2 linked regions of the Streptomyces collinus genome follow. The main gene of each other region encodes a partner of the protein of the gene in region 2 in a complex. Links are inferred from orthologs where the notes say so. Each region holds a gene or a part of one and is shown on either strand. Other genes may lie near its edges. The genes, in order: pcrA and uvrB.

What was found.
Region 1: the proteins of uvrB (region 2) and pcrA are in contact, whole or in part, in a crystal structure (PDB 7EGT), measured with the Thermus thermophilus proteins. The link is inferred for Streptomyces collinus from one-to-one orthologs. Residues at the interface, in WP_096411307.1 of Thermus thermophilus: Glu23, Leu25, Arg26, Asp27, Gly28, Glu29, Arg30, Phe31, Arg55, Glu326, Asp327, Phe328, Glu379, Ser382, Gln383, His398, Gly400, Arg401; in WP_096412145.1 of Thermus thermophilus: His654, Arg656, Phe657, Gln666, Asp668, Glu669, Lys680, Arg681, Leu682, Ser683, Lys685, Tyr686, Ala687.

What each region holds. Positions count from the first base shown.
Region 1 is NZ_CP133771.1:5,429,400-5,438,491, reverse strand. What follows is about bases 3,702-6,777. They hold pcrA (DNA helicase PcrA), read right to left. Parts: upstream 6,441-6,777; coding sequence 3,963-6,440; downstream 3,702-3,962. Other genes in these bases: RFN52_RS24855 (M23 family metallopeptidase), read left to right, coding at 3,702-3,914. In the rest of the region: RFN52_RS24870 (DUF5691 domain-containing protein), read left to right, coding at 1-172; icmB (coenzyme B12-dependent isobutyryl CoA mutase small subunit), read right to left, coding at 352-768; RFN52_RS24860 (esterase/lipase family protein), read left to right, coding at 1,293-2,156; more of RFN52_RS24855, read left to right, coding at 2,376-3,701; RFN52_RS24845 (C40 family peptidase), read left to right, coding at 6,936-8,114; RFN52_RS24840 (hypothetical protein), read right to left, coding at 8,312-8,869. UniProt on the Escherichia coli protein: A helicase with DNA-dependent ATPase activity. Unwinds DNA duplexes with 3'-5' polarity. Translocates on single-stranded DNA with 3'-5' polarity. Initiates unwinding more efficiently from a nicked substrate than double-stranded DNA.
Region 2 is NZ_CP133771.1:2,151,884-2,160,862, forward strand. Bases 3,004-5,966 are described here. They hold uvrB (excinuclease ABC subunit UvrB), read right to left. Parts: upstream 5,576-5,966; coding sequence 3,431-5,575; downstream 3,004-3,430. Other genes in these bases: RFN52_RS09675 (TerD family protein), read right to left, coding at 3,004-3,291; RFN52_RS09685 (MHYT domain-containing protein), read right to left, coding at 5,616-5,966. Also shown: RFN52_RS09665 (TerC family protein), read right to left, coding at 1-394; RFN52_RS09670 (TerD family protein), read right to left, coding at 618-2,636; more of RFN52_RS09675, read right to left, coding at 2,713-3,003; more of RFN52_RS09685, read right to left, coding at 5,967-6,482; RFN52_RS09690 (glycerophosphodiester phosphodiesterase), read left to right, coding at 6,772-7,644; RFN52_RS09695 (methylated-DNA--[protein]-cysteine S-methyltransferase), read left to right, coding at 7,699-8,253; RFN52_RS09700 (VOC family protein), read right to left, coding at 8,383-8,811; RFN52_RS09705 (pseudouridine-5'-phosphate glycosidase), read left to right, coding at 8,921-8,979. UniProt on the Escherichia coli protein: The UvrABC repair system catalyzes the recognition and processing of DNA lesions. A damage recognition complex composed of 2 UvrA and 2 UvrB subunits scans DNA for abnormalities.

The sequences.
Region 1 (9,092 bases), 3.3 Mb from region 2 along the record:
GCGCTGCCTCGACCCGTCCGAGGCCTCCCGGCTCGACGCGCTGCTGGCCGTACCCGACGAACCGGAGAACGCGTCGCCGGGAGCCGGGGGCTACTGGGCGGAGGCCTTCCAGCGGCTGGTGACGACCCTGCGTCTGCGTGCGGCGATGGCCGAGGAGCTGGGAGCGGCCTGACCCCCGCCGGCGCCTCCGGGGGCGGGTGCCCCGCGGCGAGCGACTGCCGCCGGGTGTGCCGACGGCCGGGGCGGCCGCCGGAGGCGGTCGCGGCCGGCGGCCCGACGAAGCAGCCCCACAGCACAGGGGGCGCGCCGGCTCCGGCCGGGCCGGGGCATCCGGGGCGATCCGCCGGAGGGCTACGCCTCCGCGGGCTGGCGGGCGTTCGTCCGGACCCAGTCCACGATGGACGCCGTCGTCGCGCCCGGCGTGAAGATCTCCGCGACGCCCTTCTCCTTCAGCAGGGGGATGTCCGCCTCGGGGATGATCCCGCCGCCGAAGACGAGGATGTCCTCCGCGTCCCGCTCCCTGAGCAGATCGATCACGGCCGCGAAGAGCGTGTTGTGCGCTCCGGAGAGGATGGACAGCCCGATCGCGTCGGCGTCCTCCTGGAGCGCCGTGTCGACGATCTGCTCGGGGGTCTGGTGGAGACCGGTGTAGATGACTTCCATACCGGCGTCGCGCAGGGCACGCGCGATCACCTTGGCCCCGCGATCGTGGCCGTCGAGCCCCGGCTTGGCCACCACCACGCGGATCGGACCGGCTGCCACACCCATCACTGCCTCCATGAAGCGACTACATCCATCCGTATCGACAAGTACCGCACACATCGGGCAAGCCGTACACGCCGCACCGCACGGACACCCCGCCCCGAACCCTCCGGGCAAGTGAACGAACGTTATCTCCAGCATCCCGCAACCGGCAGTTTCGCGGTGGATACCGAGGGGGAAATCACACGATGGGACAAGCGCAAGGGGAGCCGCACCGAAATCGCCGTACGACCGCACCGTCCACCACGGACCGCGACAGCACGGCGCTTCGGCGAAAGCACGCAGGGCAAGCACCGCACGCACAGCACGCAGGGCAGACACGGCGCACCAGCGGGGAGCCTCGTCACCCCACCGATCGGGGACCCCCGTCGCACCACCGGCGTCACACACGCCACACGCCGCACTCTGCCCCCGCAGCTCACGCGGCTCACGCCGCTCTCGCGGTCATGGCCGGCCGTCTTCGCAGCTGCTTTCCACGAGGGCACCCGGGGGGCGGAGGCGTCCTCCCGCGTGCCGACAGGAGGTCGGCCATGAAGGTCACCAGGGCGGCTCTGCCCTTTCTTCCGTTCTGCGAGCGTCTGCTGCCGGGCAGGCTGGCGGGACTCTCCCTGGCCCTTCTGAAGGCCACCGCCCTGGAGATCGCGATCCTGGCCGGGCACCTCCTCCTCTATCCGTCCGGCATCACCCAGGAGCGCCGCGCCCCCGTCCCGGCACTGCCGGCGGACGGCGCCGCCCAACTGCCCACGGAGGCCAAGCCGCCGGTCCTGCTGCTGCACGGATTCATCGACAACCGCTCGGTCTTCGTCCTGCTGCGCCGCAGCCTCGCCCAGCACGGCAGGCAGCAGATCGAGTCGCTCAACTACTCGCCGCTGACCTGCGACATACGGGCCGCCGCCGAACTGCTCGGCCGGCGCATCGAGGAGCTCTGCGAGCGCACGGGCGCCGACCGGGTCGACGTCGTCGGGCACAGCCTCGGTGGACTGATAGCGCGTTATTACGTGCAGCGGCTCGGCGGCGACACGCGCGTACGGACCCTGGTCACGCTCGGCACGCCGCATTCGGGAACCCGAGTGGCGCCCTTCGCCGACGCGCACCCCATCGTGCGCCAGATGCGCCCCGGCTCACCGGTACTCGAGGAGCTCGCTCTGCCCGCCCCCGACTGCCGTACGCACTTCGTCAGCTTCTGGAGCGACCTGGACCACGTGATGGACCCGCTGGAGACGGCCTGCGTCGACCATCCCGATCTGACGGCGCAGAACGTGCGCGTGACCGGCATCGGCCATCTCGCTCTGCCCGTGCACCCCGCCGTCGCCAACGGCATACGGCAGGTTCTGGACACGGCACACGCGGGTGAACCGTCCGCCGAACACACCGGCGGTCTGACCGTCGCCTGAGAATCGTCATACAGCGATCACTCAGCGCCGAAGCACCGATCAGCATCGAACAAACTTCGAACACAGGGCCAAACCCGTGCCCGCCGTCCGCCAAAACACGGCCGAATGCCCGTTTCCTGCGCGGGCGAAACCTGCCGAAGATTGTCGTGCCCGCGTACCGCCGGGTACAGTCGCCGCACTGCTCTGGCAGCCCCTGTTGTCGAGGCGAAAGAGAAGTTGGTGAACGACCGTCACCCGTCGGGGACCATGACCCCGGCTCCGGCTTCCGACGCCGCCTCCGCGCACTACGCGTCGTACGGCACCCAGGAAGCCCAGTACGGCGACTTCACCACGTACGGCGACTACGCCGCCACCGGATTTGACCCCACCGGTACCAACGGCGCCGGTTTCGACGCCACCGGGCACACCACCGCGAGCTTCGCGACCGACCCCCTCTTCGGCGACATGCCGGGCAGCGGCCAGGACACGGGCGGCTACGACACCGGCCACTGGCCCACCGGCACGCACGAGAACGTGCACTACGACGCCTACGCGGCCCAGCACCACGCCGCCTACGACACCGGCGTCTACGACACGACCTCCTGGACGGCCGAACAGCAACCGATGTCGGCCATCCCGTCCCAGGCCCCCTCCCCCGACGCCACCGGGCAGTGGGAGTCCGGCGCCTGGCTCAAGCCGGACCAGTCCGGCAACCCCGCCGACCACACCCAGCAGTGGGAGTGGGGCACGCAAACCTTCGACACGGGCGCCTACGACGCCACGCAGTGGAACTCCGACGGCACCGCCGCATCGGACCCGGACGCGTACGAGCACCCCGCCGAAACCTTCGACCAGCACGAGACCTCGGCCTTCGAGCAGGTCGCCTACGACGAATCCGCCGAAGCCGGCTTCCACGACGCCGCCGTGGAGGGCGATGAACCGGCCGCCACCGGTGAACTGCCCGTCGTCACCCCGCTTCTGGACGGCCAGGAGGACGTCACCCCCGCTCCCTCGGGGCGTGCGGCCTCGCGCGCCGCTTCCCGATCCCGCCGCCGCACACCGCCCAAGCGCTCGGCGCTGATGACCATCGCGGTGCCCTCGGCCTGCGTGATGGGTGTCGCCGGGATCGCCGCCGTCTCCGTCGGCGCCTTCGCCGACGACAGTGCCGCGGACGCTCAGACGACCGCGGCGGACGCGCAGCCGGTCAAGCCGGCCGCCGCCAACAACAAGCTGGACACCCAGCTGCAGAGCCTCTCCGCCGGCGCCGACGACTTCGCCGACCGGGCCAGCCGTACGCAGGAGCGCATCGACCTCAAGGCCCAGCAGGCGGCCGAGAAGAAGCGCGCGGCGGAGGAAGCGGCCCGCAAGGAGCGGCTGCGCCCCAAATTCGCCCTGCCGGTCGCGCGGCACGGACTCAGCGCCTACTACGGCCAGTCCGGCATCAACTGGATGTCTCTGCACACCGGCATCGACTTCCCCGTCTCGTACGGCACGACCGTGATGGCCGCGACCGACGGCACTGTGCGCACCCAGTGGAACAGCGCGTACGGCAACATGATGGTCGTGACCGCCAAGGACGGCACGGAGACGTGGTACTGCCACCTCTCCACCTACACGGTCCCCTCGGGTACGACCGTGAAGGCGGGCGATCCGATCGCCCGATCGGGCAACTCCGGCAACTCCACAGGCCCTCACTTGCACTTCGAGGTGCGCCCGGCCGGCGGCTCGGCGATCGACCCGCTCCCGTGGCTGCGCAGCCACGGCATCGACCCTTCGTAACGTCCCGCCTGCCCCGCCGGTCCGTCCGACGGGGCTCACCTCACAGGGCTACAGCTTCTCCACCGGCGCGTACCGCAGCAGCAGCCGCTTCGGCTTGGTGTCACCGAAGTCGATCGTCGCCTCGGCGTTGCCGCCCGTGCCCTTGACCCCGACGACGGTCCCGAGCCCGAACTGGTCGTGTGTGACGCGGTCCCCGACGGCCAGTGACACCACGGGCTTCTCCGAGGTGCGCCGCGTGGCGAACCCGGAGGCGCCCGACGCCGACGAGCGCGAGCGGGACGAGGACAGCGAGGCCGCCACCGCCGAGACCGGCCCGGAGGACGCGGGCGCGGTGGCTCCCGTCCGCTTCCACTCCATGTGGACCGGCGGGATCTCCTCCAGGAACCGGGAGGGCGGGTTGTACGACGGCTGGCCCCAGGCGCTGCGCAGGGTGGACCGCGTCAGATACAGCCGCTCCCGCGCGCGGGTGATGCCGACGTAGGCCAGGCGCCGCTCCTCCTCCAGTTCCTTGGTCTGCCCGAGGGCGCGCATGTGCGGGAAGACGCCGTCCTCCATGCCGGTGAGGAAGACGACGGGGAACTCCAGGCCCTTGGCGGTGTGCAGGGTCATCAGGGTGATGACGCCGTCGCCGTCCTCCTCGTCGGGGATCTGGTCGGAGTCGGCGACCAGCGCGACCTGCTCCAGGAAGTCCGACAGCGTGATCTGCTCGTCCTCGCCGCGCTCCTGCTCGAACTCCATGGCGACGGCGGCCAGTTCCTGGAGGTTCTCGATCCGGGTCTCGTCCTGCGGGTCGGTGGAGGCCTGCAGCTCGGCGAGGTATCCGGTGCGCTCCAGCACGGCTTCCAGAACCGTGGCCGGCCCGGCGCCGGACTCTACGACGGTGCGGAGGTCCTCCATCAGCGTGTTGAACCGCTTGACGGCGTTGGTGGAGCGCGCGGCCATGCCGTACGCCTCGTCGACGCGCTTGAGCGCCTGCGGGAAGCTGATCTTCTCCCGCTGGGACAGGGCGTCGATCATCGCCTCGGCGCGGTCGCCGATGCCCCGCTTGGGGACGTTGAGGATCCGGCGCAGCGGCACCGAGTCCTCGGGGTTGGCGAGCACGCGCAGGTAGGCCAGGACGTCCCGGACCTCCTTGCGCTCGTAGAAGCGGACGCCGCCGACGACCTTGTAGGGCAGGCCGACGCGGATGAAGATCTCTTCGAAGACACGGGACTGGGCGTTGGTGCGGTAGAAGACGGCGACGTCGCCGGCCTTCGCGTGCCCCGCGTCGGTGAGGCGGTCTATCTCCTCGGCGACGAACTGCGCCTCGTCGTGCTCGGTGTCGGCGACGTAGCCGGTGATCCGGGCGCCGGAGCCGGCGTTGGTCCACAGGTTCTTGGGGCGGCGGGACTCGTTGCGCTCGATGACCGCGTTGGCGGCGCTGAGGATCGTCTGTGTGGAGCGGTAGTTCTGCTCCAGCAGGATGGTCGTCGCGTCCGGGTAGTCCTCCTCGAACTGGAGGATGTTGCGGATCGTCGCGCCGCGGAAGGCGTAGATCGACTGGTCGGCGTCGCCCACGACGCACAGCTCGGCGGGCGGGACCTCGGCCTCGGGCGGTACGTCGACGGGGTGCTCGGAGGTGCCGACCAGCTCCCGGACGAGGGCGTACTGGGCGTGGTTGGTGTCCTGGTACTCGTCGACCAGCACGTGCCGGAAGCGGCGGCGGTAGTGCTCGGCGACGTCCGGGAAGGCGCGCAGGAGATTGACCGTCGTCATGATCAGGTCGTCGAAGTCGAGGGCGTTCGCCTCGCGCAGCCGCGACTGGTACATGGCGTAGGCCTGGGCGAGGGTCTTCTCGAAGCCGTCGGTGGCCTGGGCGGCGAAGTCCTCCTCGTCGATCAGCTCGTTCTTCAGGTTGCTGATCTTGGCGCTGAAGGACTTCGGCGGGAAGCGCTTGGGGTCGAGGTCGAGGTCACGGCAGACCAGGGCCATCAGGCGCTTGGAGTCGGCGGCGTCGTAGATCGAGAAGCTCGATGTGAAGCCGAGTTTCTTGCTCTCGCGGCGGAGGATGCGCACGCACGCACTGTGGAACGTCATGACCCACATGGCGTTGGCGCGCGGGCCGACGAGCTGCTCGACGCGCTCCTTCATCTCGCCCGCGGCCTTGTTGGTGAAGGTGATCGCGAGGATCTGGCCCGGGTGCACGCCGCGCTCGGCGAGCAGGTGGGCGATGCGGTGCGTGAGCACGCGGGTCTTGCCGGAGCCGGCACCGGCCACGATGAGCAGCGGGGAGCCGGAGTGGACGACGGCGGCGCGCTGGTTGTCGTTCAGCCCTTCCAGGAGCGCGGCGGTGTCCACGACCGGGCGGGGTGCGCCGTCCCGGTAGTAGGCGTCCCGGTCCGGGGGCGCGTCGAACTTCCCGCCGAACAGATCGTCCGGAATCGACTCCGGAACGTGATCGTCCTCGGGCGGCGGCGGGGGCTCGTCCGCGGGGCCCCGCTGGGCCTGGAGGTTCGCCAGGAAGCTGTCGTCAAAGAGGCTGCTCATCGCTCTCCGAGTCTAGGGCGCCCCACTGACAGCCCGCCGCCGCCCTGAGAACATCGCCGGGCGCCCGACCCCCCGGCGACCGGCCGGCGGCGCATTGTCGCCCTCCATGACCGCATGATCACGGCCTGCTACACCCCCCGCAATCATGGATGAAACGTGACCAAACCCCCTCGATCATTCACTCTCGGCAACGTTCATGACCGAGGTCACGAAAATGTATCGGGCATATCACCCATCAACCTTCACAGGGGCCACACGAGTTGGCTACCGTGCGACCAGGCCGCATGACCCCCACCGGCGAACGTCGCCGGGCCGCGCGGCCTCCGCCGAGTCCGGTGTGCCGCAGTGGCAGCCGGAGCCGGGGACCCAACCGTGAACCTGGGGTGAATCGGCCCGACTCCCTGTGCGGAGAAGGCCGTAGGGCAAACCTTCCGAACCACCCGCCCGAACCCGACAGCTAACCCGGTAGGCGGAACGTGGAAGGAGTCGCCTCCCTTGGCGTCGCACCGCAAGTCGCGTCCTACGGGTACGCGCGTGGCAGGCATACGGACCCCCGCCCTCGCAACGGCGGCCCTCACCTCCGTGGCCCTGCTGTCCCAGTCGGCCAACGCCGCCCCCGAGGCCGACGACAAACCCAGCCTGGAAGAAGTCGAGAAGAAGGTCGACGACCTGTACCGCCAGGCGGGGTCGGCGACCGAGAAGTACAACGCGGCCAAGGAGAAGACGGCGAAGCAGCGCAAACGCGCCGACGCCCTCATCGACGACGTCGCGAAGCGCACCCAGAAGCTCAACGAGGCGCGCGAGGAGCTGGGGTCCTTCGCCTCCGCCCAGTACCGCACCGGCGCCGCCGCCCCGGACACGGCGACGTTCCTGCTGGCGGACACCCCGCAGGACTACTTCGACCAGACCCAGCTGATGGACCGGATGACGGGCCGCCAGAAGGTCGCGGTCGACGACTACATCGCGCAGCAGTCCGAGACGATGACGAAGCGCCAGGAGGCCACCGAGAGCCTGGAGGCGCTCACCGAGTCGCAGGGCGATCTGAAGGCCGCCAAGGCGACCGTCCAGCGCAAGCTCGCCGACGCGCGCGAGCTGATGTCGAAGCTGACCGCCGAGGAGAAGGCCCGGCTCGCGGCGATCGAGAAGGAGAAGCAGGAGGAGGCCGCCCGCAAGGCCGCAGAGCTGGCCCGGCAGCAGGCCGCGCAGCAGCAGGCGCAGGAGGAGGCCGCCCAGCAGCAGGACAGCGGATCCTCGTCGTCGGGTTCGGCGGGCTCCGGCTCGTCCACCTCGACGGCCCCGGCCGACTCCTCGTACGCCACCAAGGCCGACAAGGCGCTCGCCTTCGCCCGCGCGCAGATCGGCAAGCCGTATGTGTGGGGCGCGGTCGGCCCCGGCTCCTACGACTGCTCCGGTCTCACCCAGGCCGCCTGGAAGGCCGCCGGCGTCGACCTGCCGCGCACGACCTACGACCAGGTGAACGCCGGCACCACGGTCCCGCTCTCCCAGGCCCAGCCCGGTGACCTGGTCTTCTTCTACGACGACGTCACCCACGTCGGGATCTACATCGGCAACGGCATGATGATCCACGCCCCGAAGCCCGGCACGTACGTGCGCGAGGAGTCGACCTACTACGACGGCGAGTCGGCCATCCACAGCGTGGTGCGGCCGGCCTGAGAAGTCCCTGCGGGGCCGGTTCCAGTCAGTCGGATTCTCAGCGGTCTGTCGTCGGTCTGCCGTCTGCGACAGATCGCTGAGAAACGCTCCGCAGGGTGGCAGCGATGTCTTCCTGGGGCACGTCAGCGGCATTGAATTCGCGGCCTTGGAATGCCTGCCGACGCCCTGCGCGCTACGCAGCCCGTCACGAGTTCAGGTCAGTTGCATCCGGACATCGTGTAGATGTTGTCGACGACGACCCTGCTCCCGGACTTCATGTAGGAGTACGCCTCGCCGCAGCCGCCGCGCTTCTGGTAGACGGGCCCGGCGTAGGTGCTGTACGTGCCGAAGTCCTCGGCGTGAGGCGTGTCGGTGAAGTTGTCCTTCAGCCGGATGCCCATGGAGCGCGCGGCGCCGGTGTCGTTGAAGAGGACACCGCAGATGTACTTGTCGTACAGCTTGTTGGAGCCGCTGTACTTGCCGTTCCACCACAGGTAGAGGCTGGCGTTGGTGCCGTAGCGCGCAGCGCCGGCGGAGATGGTGTAACCGGAGCCGCAAACGTTGGCGGCAGCCGCGGTCACGGTGGCGTCGGCCTGCAGAAGGGCCTTGCCGTCGGCGCCTTCGATCATCTTGAGGCCCTTGCTGCCTCCGAGTTCGATGATCTTCGGTTTCTTGGTGTCTGAGTCAGCTGCGGCGTCAGCGCTCGTGGCGGTGACGGCGGTCAGGGCCAGGGCTGCGGCGACGACGGCGTTACGCCTGACGGAACGCGTGAACATAGAGCTCCCCTGTCATGTTCTCGATTCACAAACGGGTGAGACTTTATCCCCCTCGAATGTCGGGCAATGGTTTATTGAGCTGGTTTTGAGCTTCGCAAATAGGGAACACCATATTCCCTTTCCTTGCGGCGTAGTAAATAAGTCGGTTTTCGGTCACTGAAGACCGGCCATTCTGAATCCGCAGGTTCACACCGGCGGCTCGGCAGCGAGGGGCGCGCCGAGC
Region 2 (8,979 bases):
ACACCCAGGCGAAGCTGGCGAGGATCGCCGCACCGGCGGCGATGAAGATCGCTCGCAGGACCAGGGCTATGAGGACACCGATCAGCAGCACACGCTGCTGGTACTGCGACGGAACCGCGAACTTCGCCATGATCAGGACGAAGACGAACAGGTTGTCGACGCTCAGTGACTTCTCGGTGATGAAGCCGGCGAAGAACTCACCGGCGGGCTGGCCGCCGGCGAACAGGAGCAGGCCGAAGCCGAAGAGCGCGGCCAGGACGATCCAGACGACCGTCCAGATCCCGGCTTCCTTGATCGAAACGTCGTGCGGCTTGCGGCCGATGAAGAAGTCGACCGCGATGAGGGCGGCGAGGCCCACGATCGTCAGGACCCATAGGGTCATGGAAACATCCACTGCGCCTCCGGCAGTCGTAACGGCAAATGTCAGCGTCGTCGCTGCCGGAGGTCTCTTCCACCCAAGGATGGGCCGACGCCCCGGGATCTGGCCTGATCCGTATTGACGGGTACGCCGCAGCAGACAGGGAGTACTCCCCTCCGTGCCGTCAACAGTACCCCAATCACCAAGAACAGGTAAAGCGCTTGGCAAAAGACAGGCCAAAACCCCTGGTCAGGGAGCTTTACGTGAACTTGGTGCGGGCGGTGGCCACCTGGGAGAGCACCTGCTGGAGGACCTGGCTGCCGGGCGGCACGAGCGACGGCTCGTACGTCCAGGCATGACCGACCCACGGGTCGGCGAGGTGATCGTCGGCCACCGGCGTCAGTCGCAGCAGCGAACGCCACAGCGGATCGAGCAAAGGCCCGTATCCGGAGGACTGCTCACGGTCGGCCACCATCATCAGGTGGACACCGAAGGCGGGGCCCTCGTCGGCGAGGTAGCGCAGCTGATTCACGGCCCGGTCGTCGAAGCCGTGCGGGAAGTCGTTGACGATGAGGAGCTGCTGGGAGGTGTCGAAACCGGGCGGGAGGGAGTCGGCGGCGCCGCCCCGGACCGCCATCTGCACCAGGTCGACCCGCTGAGTGAGCCGGCCCAGTACGTCCGCCACCCCGGCGGCGCCGGGCACGGGCGGGGCCGCGAGCACCCCGGTCTGCACGAGGGGCGCCAGCGGCTGTGCCCCCGAGCCGGCCGGGTCGATGACGTGGACGGTGAACTCGCCCGCCGGGTAGACGGCGAGCAGCCGGGCCGCGTGCGCGACCGCCGTCTCCATCGCGAGACGGCTCATGGTGGGGGAATCGGTGAAGGAACCGTCGGACGATCCGGCCGCTCCGCTGTCGATCCACAGGCCCCGCTCCAGCGGCAGCCGGACCAGCATCGGGATGCGGATCCGGTCGGCCTCGGGGAGGTGGAGGTCGCCCAGGCGCAGGGCCATGGGGATCTCCATCGGCACCCGGTAGGCGTGCCAGGCCGGGTTGTCCCAGCGGGCGTACGCCGGTGGCAGTGCCGGTTCGACGACGTCGGCCTCGGCAGCGAGCTGGGCGAGGTCCCGGTCGAGGGCCTCCCGCGCCTGGGCGACGAGCTGGGTGTGCCGGGCCCGGGCCGCCTCGCGGGCGGCGTCGCCCTGCCCGCCGATCCGGCTGCGCGGGTCGGAGAGGACCTGCTCCAGCTCCTTGTCCATGCGCGACTCGGCGAAGTCGACGGCGCTGCGGTAGGCGGCGGTGGTGCGGGCCAGGTCCTCGAACATGCCCCACACCTGGTTGTAGAGCCGCTCCTCCATGGACCAGCCGGTCGCGTCGCCCGCGACGGGCTGTGCGGGCTGCCCGGGTGCGGCCGGGGGCGCGGTCGGCGGAGGCGGGGGCGGAGCGGCGTTCTGGCGGCGCGGGTGGCTGTAGTCGATGGGGCCGCCGGCCGTGGGAGCGGACGGCTGGGTGACGGCGTCAGGATCCGGGGCGGATCCGGGATACGACGGCTGCTGCGGAGCGGGCTGCCCGGGACCGCCGGGCGTCAGGCCGCCGTACGGCGACACCGGTGGCACGGGGCCCGGCTGAGGCGCGGTGCCGCCCTGGTCCGGGCCGAGCGCGGGAGCCGCCGCCTGCCGGGAGCGGTCGCCGTCCGCCGTGCGCGGCGGGGGCGCCTGCACCGAGCGGGCCAGCCCCTGGGACACCGCGTCGTTGATGCTGCCGGCGAGCTGGTGGGCCTGCGGCAGCTGCTGGTCGGTGAGGAGTTCGGCGAGGCCTCCCGCGTAGCCCTGGCCGACGGCGCGCACCTTCCAGGCGCCCTGCCGGCGGTAGAGCTCCAGGGCGACGACGGCCGACTCGGCCTCCAGGCCGGTGATGGTGTAGCTGGCGACCTCGCCGCCGTCGAGGCCGGTGACGGCGACGAAGGGGGCCGCGACCGCGCCGAAACGGACCGGCCCCGTCCCCCCGACGGGCAGGGCGAGCAGCACGCTCACCCGGTGGACGGCCTCCGGCACGGCGTCCAGGTCCACCGCGAGGCGATGATCGGCGGCGGCCTGCCGGGGGACCTCGAGACCCGGCTGGGTGGGCGCGCCCGGGTGGGCCACCCACTCCGCGCCGTGGATCCGGCCGTTCTCGTCACCGAGCGCGGCCACGGCCACGATCGGCGTACCGGCCGAGATCCGGATCTCGAGACGGGCCTGGGAGAGCGGGTGGTTCTGCCCCCGCACCAGCTCGGCCGTCATCGCCTTCGTCCCCCTGTGTCGTTGTGTGAAGTCGTGTGCTGCTCGCCGGGCCCGCCGGTCCGGGGCCCGGGGTGCGTCAGAGCACCGGCAGGATCGCCGGCATCAGGTCCTGGAAGGTGCGGCCGTTGGCCGGGTTGCCCAGGGCCGTCATCGACCAGCCCTGGCCCGTGCGGTGGACCTTGGCCATGATCTGGGCCGTGTACTGGCCACCGCCGGCGAGCGTGTAGCGGGCGAGCTCCTGGCCGTTGGTCTCGTCGACCAGGCGGCAGAACGCGTTCTGCACCTCCTGGAAGGTCTGGCCCGTGAAGGAGTTCACGGTGAAGACGATCTGGTCGATGTGGACCGGGACCCGCGCGAGGTCGACGAGGATCGCCTCGTCGTCGCCGCCCTGGCCGACACCGCCGACGAGGTTGTCACCGGTGTGGCGGACCGAGCCGTCGTCGCTCACCAGGTGGCGGAAGAAGACGACGTCGACCGGCTGCTTGTCCGCGAACAGGACGGCGGAGGCGTCGAGGTCGATCTCTCGCGTGCGCGAGCCGAACAGGCCGCGCCGGGGAGCCGCCTGCCAGCCGAGACCCATACGAACCGCAGTCAGGCTGCCGCCGTCGTTCTTCTGCAGACTGATGGCCTGACCCTTGGTCATGTTGACGGTCACGCGCTGATTCCCCTCTCGAACGTCCCCTGTTGCCGCGTAGTCGCGGTTGACCAGAACCCTACGCAGGGGCACTGACAGCGACGTACCCCGGTCCGCACTTTGTGTCGGTCTTGCAACACTGCCCGTACGCGGCACGCTGTCAGGCCAGACCCGCCTCCTTCATCTGACGCAGTTCCTTCTTCATCTCGGAGACCTCGTCGCGCAGCCGGGCCGCGATCTCGAACTGGAGCTCCGCGGCTGCCGCCCTCATCCGCGCGGTGAGCTCCTCGATCTGCCCGGCCAGTTCGGCCGCGGGGCGGTCGGTCGGCACCGTCTCCTCGGCCTTGCCCTTGCCCTTGGCGGACTTGGCCGCCCCGGCCGCCTTGCCAAGGGAGGGCACGGGTGCCTTGGTACCCCCGCCGTCCTTCTTCGCCTTGCGGTAGCCCGAACCGAGCAGCTGCTCGGTGTCGATGTCCTCACGGGCGATCTGGGCGACGATGTCGTTGATCTTCTTGCGGAGCGGCTGGGGGTCGATGCCCCGCTCCGTGTTGTACGCGATCTGCTTCTCGCGGCGACGGTTGGTCTCGTCGATGGCCTTCTCCATCGCCGGGGTGATCTTGTCGGCGTACATGTGGACCTGGCCGGACACGTTGCGCGCGGCGCGGCCGATGGTCTGGATCAGGGACGTGCCGGAGCGGAGGAAGCCCTCCTTGTCGGCGTCCAGGATCGCCACCAGGGACACCTCGGGCAGGTCGAGGCCCTCGCGCAGGAGGTTGATGCCGACCAGTACGTCGTACTCGCCGGCGCGCAGCTCACGCAGCAGTTCGACGCGGCGCAGGGTGTCGACGTCGCTGTGCAGGTAGCGCACCTGGATGCCCAGCTCCAGGAAGTAGTCCGTGAGGTCCTCGGCCATCTTCTTGGTGAGTGTGGTGACCAGGACGCGCTCGTCCTTCTCGGTGCGCTGCCGGATCTCGTGCACCAGGTCGTCGATCTGGCCCTCGGTGGGCTTGACGACGACCTCCGGGTCGACGAGGCCGGTGGGGCGGATGATCTGCTCGACGAAGCCGTCCGAGCGGGACATCTCGTAGTTGCCCGGGGTGGCCGACAGATAGACCGTCTGGCCGATGCGCTCCTGGAACTCCTCCCACTTCAGGGGGCGGTTGTCCAGGGCGGAGGGCAGCCGGAAGCCGTGGTCGACGAGGGTGCGCTTGCGGGAGGCGTCGCCCTCGTACATGGCGCCGATCTGCGGGACCGTGACGTGGGACTCGTCGATGACGAGGAGGAAGTCGTCCGGGAAGTAGTCCAGCAGGGTGTTGGGCGGGGAGCCGGGCGAGCGGCCGTCGAAGTGCATCGAGTAGTTCTCGACGCCGGAGCAGCTGCCGATCTGGCGGAGCATCTCGATGTCGTACGTGGTCCGCATGCGCAGGCGCTGGGCCTCCAGCAGCTTGCCCTGCTTCTCCAGCTCCGTCAGGCGCTCGGCCAGCTCCTTCTCGATGTCGTTGACGGCCCGCTCCAGGCGCTCGGGACCCGCGACGTAGTGGGAGGCCGGGAAGACGTAGAGGTGCTCGTCGTCGCTGATGATCTCGCCGGTGAGCGGGTGCAGCGTGGACAGCGCCTCGATCTCGTCGCCGAACATCTCGATGCGGACGGCCAGCTCCTCGTAGACCGGGAAGATCTCGATGGTGTCGCCGCGGACGCGGAAGGTGCCGCGGGTGAAGGCCATGTCATTGCGGGTGTACTGGATGTCCACGAAACGGCGCAGCAGCTCGTCGCGGTCGATCTCCTCGCCGACGCGGAGGGGGACCATGCGGTCCACGTACTCCTGCGGGGTGCCGAGGCCGTAGATGCAGGAGACCGAGGCGACCACGACGACGTCGCGGCGGGTGAGCAGCGAGTTCGTCGCGGAGTGGCGCAGGCGCTCGACCTCCTCGTTGATCGAGGAGTCCTTCTCGATGTAGGTGTCCGACTGCGGGACGTACGCCTCGGGCTGGTAGTAGTCGTAGTACGAGACGAAGTACTCGACGGCGTTGTTCGGGAGCAGCTCGCGGAATTCGTTCGCCAGCTGGGCGGCCAGCGTCTTGTTCGGCGCCATCACGAGCGTGGGGCGCTGGAGCTTCTCGATCATCCACGCAGTGGTGGCGGACTTGCCGGTGCCGGTCGCGCCGAGCAGCACGACGTCCTTCTCGCCCGCCTGGATGCGCCGGGCGAGGTCGGCGATGGCCGTCGGCTGGTCGCCGTTCGGCTGGTAGGGGCTGACGACCTCGAAGGGCGCCACCGTGCGTTCGATCTTTGAAACGGGCCGCATGGGTTCCACCGTACGACCCCGCACTGACAGCGGGCTCTGATCAGCGGTTCTGCGGGGTGCGGGACCCTCGGTGCTCCACGGTGCGGCGGGGACGGAACCTCAGGCGGTGGGCGGAGTGGCGGACGTGGGTGTGGGCGGGGATGCCGGGCTTCTGCTCGACGGGGGCGACGGCGGGTTTCCCCATGACCATCAGCGGGTCGAACATCACCACGACGCCCGCGAGGAGCAGGAACGCGAGCGGGCCGATCAGCATGGGTGCGAGCAGGGCCGCGGGCGACTCTCCCGAAGCGGGTTCGGCCGTGCCGTGCAGGTGGACGCTGAGGGCGGCCATGCCGGTGTAGTGCATGCCGCTGACGGCGAGGCCCATGACGAGACTGGCGCCCACGCTCCACAGGAAGCCCCGGACCTGCCCGGCGGCCCACAGGGCGGCGGTGGCCGCGCCCATGGCGATGGCGACGGAGATGCCGACGGTGACGGTGTTGTACTCCAGCTTTCCGTCCAGGCTCATGCTGGCCATGCCCAGGTAGTGCATCGACGCGATGCCGAGGCCTGTGATGGTGCCGCCGGTGAACAGGGCCGTACCGCGGGCTCCCTTGTAGCCGACGCTGAAGATCCCGACACCCACCATGACGATCGCAACGGCCAGGCTCGCGAAGGTCATCGCCTTGTCGTAGTGGATCGGGGTCCCGCGGACCGTGAATCCCATCATCGCGACGAAGTGCATGGTCCATATGCCGGAGCCGATGGCGGCGGAGCCGAGCGCGAGCCAGCCGGGGCGCCAGGAATGGGAGACGAGCATCGATCTCGTGGTGCAGCGCAGGCCCAGAGCGCCGCCGAGGCAGGCCATGAAGTAGGCCACGAGGGGTGTGACCAGGCCATAGCTGAATCCGTCGATCGTGCCCTGCATGCGCGGCTGCCCTTCCCGCCCGTGTACGTCCCGGAATTCCTGATGTGCGCCCCCTCCCAGGACCGCACGAGCGGTCAGGGTTGACGCAGAGAGTATGACCCCCACCGGAATGGTCGAACGACTTTCCGGCAAAGAAACACGCCCCTGCCGCAGTTGTGCGGTACCAGTGAGCGGAGTTGGGAGATCTCCGTTCAACGTGTGGTCATCCTGTACCCCTCTCGCGTTGACCCTCTGCTGTCACAGTTGTGCTGTCTGTGATGTCGCCGATCGCTCGTCGCGAGGAGTACGCATGCACGCGCGCGCTGTTGCCGCCTCCACCACCGCATTCCTGGGGACCGCCGCACTGTTGTTCCCCGCCTCCCCCGCGCGTGCTGCGGGAACCAGCACGTCGCCGCTGGTCATCGCACACCGGGGCGCCTCCGCATACGCGCCCGAGAACACCCTGGCAGCCGTGGACAGAGCGGCGGAACTGGGCATCCGCTGGGTGGAGAACGATGTGCAGCGGACCAGGGACGGCGAGCTGGTCGTCCTCCACGACGACAACCTGCGGCGCACCACCGACGCCGAGGAGGTCTTCCCCGGCCGGGCTCCCTGGAAGGTGAAGGACTTCACCGCTGCGGAGATCGCCCGGCTGGACGCGGGCAGCTGGTTCGGACCCGCGTACGCGGGCGCGCGCGTGCCGACGCTGGAGCAGTTCGTGCACCGATTGGAGCGGCATCACCAGAAGCTTCTCCTGGAGATCAAGAACCCCAAGCTGTACCCCGGCATCGAGCGGCAGACGCTGAAGGTCCTCAGCAACGAGGGCTGGCTCGACCGGTCGCATGTGGCGGGCCGGCTGATCGTGCAGAGCTTCAGCGCGGACAGCGTGCGGACCGTGCACGAGCTGAAGCCCGGTGTGAAGACGGGCCTCCTGGGGGCTCCGCGCGGGTCGGACCTGCTCGACGTCGCCGAGTTCGCCGACCAGATCAACCCCTCGCACGGCTCGCTCTCCCGGGCGTACGTGTCCTTGGTGCAGGCGTTCGACGGACCGCACGGCCGCCGTCTGGAGGTCTTCGCCTGGACGGTCGACGACGCGAGGACGGCCCGACGGATCGCCGGGTACGGGGTCGACGGGATCATCACGAACAGGCCGGATGTGGTGCGGAAGGCCGTGGGCGGCTGATCCCGCGCGCCGGGCGTGGCGGCGTTGTCAGTGGCGGGTCCTACTGTGGGGCGCATGGACAGCCAAGGGCAGGCCGAGCCGCCGGTGGTGTGGGCGGTCGTCGAGAGCGGGATCGGGCCGTTGCTGCTGGCCGCGAGCCGGGAAGGCCTGGTCAACGTCGTGTTCCACGCCACGGACGCAGTGCGGGACAAGGCCGTCGAGCGGCTGGCGGCGCGGCTGGGCACCGAGCCCGTCGAGGCGCCCGGCTCCCCGCTGCTGGCCGAGGCGATACGCCAGTTCAAGGCGTACTTCGCGGGTGAGCGACGCGACTTCGACCTGCCGCTCGACTGGTCGCTGATCTCCGGCTTCAACCGGGAGGTCCTGCGCGAGCTGGCCTCTGGTGTGCCGTACGGCCAGGTCGTCGGGTACGGCGACCTGGCCGGGCGGGTCGGCCAGCCGGGCGCCGCCCAGGCCGTGGGCATGGCTATGGGCGCCAATCCGCTGCCGGTGGTGGTGCCCTGTCACCGGGTCGTCGAGAGCGGCGGCGGCATCGGCGGCTTCGGCGGCGGCCTGGAGACCAAGCGGAGGCTGCTCGCCCTGGAAGGGGTGCTCCCCGAGCCGCTCTTCTGATGCGGCGACCCACGGCCCGGTCGGTCGCTGTGCCGGGCCGGGGCCGTCATCGTGCCTGGCCTGGTCGGTCGTGCTGCCGGGCCGGGGCCGTCATCGTGCTGGTCCGGTCAGTCGTGGTGCCGGGTCTGGTCAGTCGTAGTGCCTGGCTTCGAAGACGTTGCCGTCCGGATCGCGGAAGTAGAAGCTGCGCGTGGCCTTGCCCCGGGCCCCGAAGGAGCCGTGCGCGAGCTCGGACATCGGTACGGAGTGGTCCGTCAGCCGGCCCAGGAGGGCGTCGAAGTCGCCGCGAGGCAGCGACAGGCAGACGTGATTGACCGGATGCCCCGCGCTGTCGACGGAGCCGGGCAGCATCCTCATGCGCTCCGCGAAGCTCAGCGGCATGAGGTCCAGGATGGTCTCGTCGTTGACCCGCACGGACGGGAACGGCACTTCACCCGCAGCGAACTCCGCGAGCCTGACGGCCTCCATGCCGACGGCCTTCTCATAGAAGTCGACGGCGGCGAGCGGGTCGCGCACCCAGAGGACGACGTGGTCGAGACGCGGTATGTGATCCGTCATGCACTCCAGGCTCGTGACGACACCGTCGGCCCGCAAGGGTTTGGCCCGGCGCGCCGCCCGCCAGAGATGAGGGAGGGGAACGACTGACCGACCGACAGGAGGCAGGCGCGTGGTGCTGGTGGTGTCCGAGGAAGTGCGGGAAGCGATCGACGCGCGTCGGCCTGTCGT